Regions from separate parts of the Lactobacillus intestinalis genome, predicted to be linked through region 2. Evidence: predicted binding sites of a transcription regulator. Region 2 holds the regulator's gene; the other holds the start of a gene.

Region 1 (3,428 bases), on a different replicon from region 2:
ATCTTCACCTTGGCCCAGTATTTAACGCCCTGTGCCATGGCATCTTTATTATAACAAAAGTTGAGAAATAGTTAATATATTTTTAGGATAAAATTCAAATTAATACGGATAATTGTCTAAACGATCCTCTTCCGTGATTTTGCGAATAACTTTAGTGGGTACCCCAACTGCATTCTAAAGCAGCTTGTGAACCATCAGCTTGCTGATGAGGATTTCATTGACTTGGTAAAAGCGGATGAATGGGTGTTGCTAAAGTCACATTAGGCCCACACATTACATATTATCACTGATCGTCACCGAAGCTCTATCTAAAACAGTAAAATTAAAGTTCGCGAAAAATTATTTCCCTATATGCATAAAGTTACCATAGTCTACATTAACGGAGCCTTGAATATAAATGCCATCCTTATGATCCGGAAAAAGCTTATCTAAAATTGCATCCCTCTCTACTTTATCTGTTTCAGTATGTAAACTATAATCACGACACAAGCGATGTGCTAATTGAGACATCTGGCTCAAAACTGGACTTACTGGATTGTGAGGCTGACCAGCAAGCATTTTCTCTAAATCTGAATCCATAAAATTCTCCTTAAAATTGTTCCTAGATCTTTAAGATAGCATAGTTTTTTGATAAATTAACTAGTAAAAGTTTAAAGGAGAAAAATTATGACAAAAGCATTGTTGATCATTGACTATACCAACGATTTTGTAGCATCAGATGGCTCTCTTACTTGTGGCAAAGTTGCGCAAGACTTAGAAGACTATTTGGTAAATCTTGCTGACAAATTTTACAAAAATGGAGACTATGTTATCTTTCCGACGGATGGTCATACAAGAGATAAATTTAGTCCTGAATATAAACTCTTCCCTCCTCACAATATTGTAGGAACCCCAGGTCAAGAACTTTATGGTAAGTTAAAAACTTGGTATTTAGAACATCAAGATGGTGACAAGATTTATAAGTTTAATAAAAATCGTTACTCCTCTTTCCAAAACACCAATCTAGATAATTACTTACGTGAGCGTCGAATTGATGATCTTTATATTACAGGTGTCTGCACCGATATCTGCGTTTTGCACACAGCTATCGCTGCTTACAATCTCAATTATCACATTACTATCCCTACTAAAGGGGTCGCAACTTTCACCGAACATGGACAAGAATGGGCATTAGATCACTTCAAGAATTCACTTGGAGCAACATTAATTTAGAAATGAAAAAGCATTATTTGAAAGTAATGCTTTTTTCTTTACCTAAAAAATATTTTATTTTTTTCTCTCTTACTCACTCATTAATTAGACCCACTTATTTTAGTTTTTACTAGTTTCATACAGTTTTAATAACACAACATCTTGTGGTATTCTCGTTATTGTCACATAGATGATGTATTTATGAGCGGATTTTTAATTAAAGAAAGGAAACTTACATGATGCTTGATAAGAGAGTAATTACACTTGATTCTGACTTTATTAATCAAGTAAAAAAAGAAATTAGGCCTCACTGGGGCGAACTTGGCTGGGTAACTTATAAGAGAACCTACGCTCGGTGGCTAGATGATAAAAATCGCTCAGAAAATTGGGATGAAACGGTAAAACGGGTGATTGAAGGTAATATTAATCTTGATCCTCGGCTAAAGCATCCTACTCCACAAATTGTTAAAGAACTTACTAACGAGGCTCAACAGCTTTTTAAGTTAGTTTATGGTTTATCCGCAACTCCTTCCGGAAGAAATCTTTGGATTTCGGGGACTGACTATCAAAAGCGCAACGGTGATTCTTTAAATAATTGCTGGTTTATCGCTATTCGTCCGCAAAAATATGGCGATAGTCATATTTCTCCAGATTACCTTAAAAAAGATCAGCTTGCAGTATCAATGCCATTTTCCTTTACTTTCGATCAATTAATGAAAGGTGGCGGCGTAGGCTTTTCTGTTGTTGACAGTAACATTAATCAAATCCCAACAGTAGATCAAGAAGTTGATTTAAGTGTGGTAATTGATAAAAATAGTAAATCTTACTCTCCTTCTCTAGAAAAAGGGGCTATTGATCTTGATGAATGGAAAAAAGGCCATGAAAAAGATCAAGATTATGTTTACTATAAATTGCCTGATACCCGTGAAGGTTGGGTTTTAGCTAATGCACGTTTGATTGATATGCACTTTAATGCGACCAACCCCGAAAATAAGAAAAAACTAGTTTTAGACATTAGCAATATTCGTCCTTATGGCGCTAAAATTCACGGTTTTGGCGGAACTGCTTCGGGCCCGATGCCACTTGTTGAAATGTTTTTTGACATTAATCAAGTACTTAATAATCGAGCAGGGAAGAATTTAACCGCAGTTGATGCTACTGATATCTGTAATTTGATCGGTAAGACTGTTGTGGCTGGGAACGTTCGCAGATCTGCAGAACTTGCCCTGGGCTCTAGCGATAATCAAGACTTTATCAAAATGAAGCAAGATAAAGAAAAACTTTACCATCACCGCTGGGCTTCTAACAATAGTGTAGCTATCAATTCTAAATTTAAAGATTATGATCCAATTGCCGACGGCATTTTACATAATGGTGAACCAGGAGTGGTTAATCTTGAATTATCACGAAATTATGGAAGAATTGTAGATGGCTATCAACCAGGCATTGATAATGAAGTAGAAGGAACCAATCCTTGTGGGGAAATTTCTCTATCCAACGGTGAGCCATGTAATTTATTTGAAGTTTTCCCATTTATTGCCGAAAAACAAGGTTGGGACTTAAAAGAAGCCTTTGCACTAGCTGCTCGCTACACAAAACGGGTTACTTTTAGTCATTATGATTGGGAAGTTTCTCGGAATGCCATCAACAAAAATCGGCGCATTGGGGTGTCAATGTCTGGAATTCAAGACTGGCTTTTAAATGATTTAGGTCATCGAGTAGTAATCGGGTTTAAGGATGTAGAAGATCCAGCTACAGGAGAAAAGATTAAGAAGGCAATTTATGATCCCAAGGGGATAAAAGTAGTTGATCAACTTTATCAGGCAGTCGTGGAAGCTGATAGAAAATACAGCCAGGAACTTCACTGTAATCCTTCAATTAAACACACTACTGTCAAGCCATCCGGAACGGTCGCAAAATTAGCAGGTGTTTCTGAAGGGATGCACTTCCACTACTCCGGTTATTTAATCCAACGAATTCGGTTCCAAGAATCGGATCCCCTCTTACCTGCTCTTCGCGCATGCGGCTACCATACTGAGCCCGACATTTACACGGATCATACGATTGTAGTTGACTTCCCTATTAAAGCAGCTAACGCTGATAGTAAAAATTTTGCTTCTGCTGGGACTGTTTCCATTGCTGAACAATTTGCTACACAAGCATTTTTACAAACTTATTGGTCTGACAATGCGGTTTCATGCACGGTTACTTTCCAAGACGATGAAAGCAAGCAAATC
Region 2 (3,428 bases):
TCTTACCATAAGATGTTTTCTTAGTCTCTTGCGTCTTAATCAGCGGTTCCTTATGGTTATCTTGCTTGCGCGCATTAATCCGCTTTAAGGCAGTTACGGCATCCCCAACTTGATTTTCAGTCCAATCCTCTGCAATTCTCTTAGCTAAATTGTACGACACAACCGAATTATAAGTTAAGCAAGTATAGACAACCATATTTAAAACAGATACAGGTAAGTGATATTTTCTATTAATCACATTAACAGTATAGCTTTCACTGGAATAAACTTGCCCTCCATACTGCTTTTTAACCTTATGCAAAAAGTCATAGGGCGATAGATTCATCGCATTTTTAACAATTTCTTGCTCATTGTGAGATAAACCGCTCAAATCCAGCTTTTCTTCTTTAGGGTTTTCCTTATTAGCCAAAAAACGCACATTTTGAGATTCTTCTGCAATCTTCTCTTCAATCAGCTGCATATTCAACTCATACTGGGTTGGCGCTTCCCGCATGGCATACATTGCTTTATCAGAAAACTCTTTTTCGTTCAAATTGTAAGTGGTCATGAGAGATGCAATCTCACGTTGATGAAGAGTTACTTGCTCGGGCGGAATTTGATACATTTCAAATTGTTGTTTCAAAAATTCCCAATCAATATTACTGTGATCATTGACTTGAGCTGGAACAATTTTTTGACCCGTATTTTCACTAGCAGCTTTTTTCACATCATCAGATGGAGTAATTGCTTCTGCTTGTGATAGATGGAAGACGTCAAAAAAAGATGCAGAAACATCTTGTGCATCTTTAATGGGTTTTTGAGCTCGTTTAAGTTCCTTAGCAAAAGCATGACTTAAAGCATGAAACTTAATTGCCCCTATTTTTTCTTTTAAAAGACTCGCTAAAAGCGCAGTTGAAAAGAATTCTTGTGCACTAGGCACATTCATCAACTGAAAAATAAGAATTTTATTAATAATACTATCAGCGAGATACGTCTTCACTAAACCGACAGCTTCCAGTTTATGCAAAGCAGAAAACATGTCTTTTAAACTGCAATCTAGTTCCTCCTGCAGAGAATAAATCCCCTGCGAATCTGAAACTATTGCATACGCATCATAATCCTGAATCAAAGTTTGATATAAAGAAACTGCCGTGGCGCCAACAATGGGCTGATAGAGTTTAATCAAAACCTTGATATCTCCTGGGAACAAATTGATTTTGTTAGCAACGTAAAATGGCTGCTTAGGATTAGATGTTTCAAACATCTCTAATTTCCTTTCTCACGCTTTGCCATCATATCTTCCATCGTCTTCATAAAGCTAGACATATCTTTAAATTCACGATAGATAGAAGCAAAACGAATATAGGCTACATCATCGATGTCAGCTAATTCATCCATGACAAATTGACCAATTTTCTTAGATGAAATTTCACTAACACCTTGCTTACGAACTTTATTTTCAACATGGTCCACCAACTGCTCAAATTGTTGACTAGTAATTGGTCTCTTTTGACAAGCAGCCATGACCCCATGCAAAATCTTCTTACGACTAAATGGCTCAAGCGTTCCATCATTCTTAATAACAAGTAATGGTGCAGTTTCAATTCTTTCAAATGTAGTAAAACGAAAGCCACAATTTTCACATTCTCGGCGACGTCTAATAGCTCGATTTTCATCGCTTGGACGAGAATCAATAACGCGTGAAGCATTTTGATGACAATTTGGACATTCCATAATTAAACCTCATACTTAATTTTCGTTAATAACTCATTCAATTTTTTATATAAATCTTCTACAGAACCAGTATTTTCAATCACATACGTGGCTCTAGCTTCTTTTTCTTTTAATGACATTTGACTGTTAATTCTACTAAGAGCTTCTTCTTTAGTCAAATTATTTCGTGCCATTAATCGTTTAAGCTGTAGGTCTTGAGGCAAACTAATTACTAAAGTTTCGTTATAATATTTTTCACTATGAGATTCAAACAAAACTGGGGCATCGACGATAATCAAAGAATAGCCTTCAGATTTATATTGTGCGATTTGTGATTCCATTTCTTGAAAAATCCGCGGATGAGTAATTTCATTCAAAATTTTCATTTTTGTGGGATCATTAAACACTAATTTGCCCAACTTTTTTCGATTAATGGTTTGATCTTCATTTAAATATTCATCACCAAAAACCTCTTTAATATCTTTCCAAGCCGGCTTATTAACATTCATGATGTTGTGGGCTATCTCATCACAGTCCACAATTGGAATATTTTTTTCCTCAAAAAATTTATCAGCAGTACTTTTACCAGTCGCAATTCCGCCGGTTAAACCTAACACAAGTGTCATTTATATATCACCTGACAATGCGGGCAAAATGTTGTTCCTCGCCCATTTACTTTGATTTTTTCTAATATTGTATTACATCTAGGACATTCTTCGCCACTATGACCATATACTTTAAGCTTATCTTGAAAACCGCCATAGTTTCCATTAGCATCAAGATAAGTATGGACTGTGGTTCCATGCAATTCAGTTGCCCATTTAATCGTATGATTAATATTTTTACGTAGTTCTTTTACTTTGTCTGCAGGAATAGCCCTTGAAACACTAAGCGGATGAATCTTTGCTTGCCATAAAACCTCATCCACATATATATTTCCAAGTCCTGCTACAATCGTTTGATCTAGCAGAGTATTTTTAATATTCTTTTTCTTTGTTTTGAGTTTAGAAATAAAATATTGATCAGTAAAATCAGCTGAATTTGGCTCTACGCCCAATCTTCCAATTGCAGTTGCTGTCTTTTCACTTCCGGTTAAAATAAGCTGCATTCGGCCGAATTTACGAACATCATTATATCTAAGTGCAGTATGATCAGTGAATTCAAATTGAACATGATCATGCTTATCTTTAGGCGTATCCACATCAACTAAGTGATACTTACCTTCCATCCGCAAATGAGACACAATAGTTAGATTATCACTTAATCTAATCAAGAGATACTTGGCATAACGATCGATGCCAATCACCTTTTTATTTACTAAATCATGAACAAATTCACTTTGATCACTGGCTACAATATTGGGATACCACAATGTTACATTTTTTATAGTTTTCCCTTTAATTAAAGGAATCAGCGATCTTCTCACTGTTTCCACTTCTGGCATTTCTGGCATAGTGTCACCTACTTTGCATCATACCAATTATGACCATAACCTGAATCTGCCACTAATGGCACATCAAGTTTGACTGCAGATTGCATTACTTCTGGGACAATCTTTTTAATAGTTTCTAATTCTTCTTTTGGCACATCAAAGACCAATTCGTCATGAATCTGCAAAACCATTTTAGTCTTCAAATGAAGCTCCTCAAGTTTCTTTTGCATATTAATCATTGCTATCTTAATGATATCCGCCGCTGATCCTTGAATCGGAGAATTAATTGCAGTTCTCTCAGCAA

Evidence for each region. Region 2 encodes NrdR, which represses ribonucleotide reductase genes. Its sites were predicted from a motif close to ACACNATATATNGTGT; they were not measured.
Region 1: the regulator NrdR is predicted to act here: its motif matches at 1,344-1,359, upstream of nrdJ (ribonucleoside-triphosphate reductase, adenosylcobalamin-dependent).

Annotation. Positions count from the first base shown of each region.
Region 1 is NZ_CP072985.1:255,110-258,537, reverse strand. Features, by position in the region: gene KBW87_RS09690 (maltose acetyltransferase domain-containing protein) at 340-579, opposite strand; gene KBW87_RS09305 (cysteine hydrolase family protein) at 667-1,212, shown strand; gene nrdJ (ribonucleoside-triphosphate reductase, adenosylcobalamin-dependent) at 1,431-3,428, shown strand, end outside.
Region 2 is NZ_CP072983.1:606,417-609,844, reverse strand. Features, by position in the region: gene KBW87_RS02760 (DnaD domain protein) at 1-1,243, opposite strand, end outside; gene nrdR (transcriptional regulator NrdR) at 1,246-1,713, opposite strand; gene coaE (dephospho-CoA kinase) at 1,716-2,318, opposite strand; gene mutM (bifunctional DNA-formamidopyrimidine glycosylase/DNA-(apurinic or apyrimidinic site) lyase) at 2,315-3,145, opposite strand; gene polA (DNA polymerase I) at 3,154-3,428, opposite strand, start outside.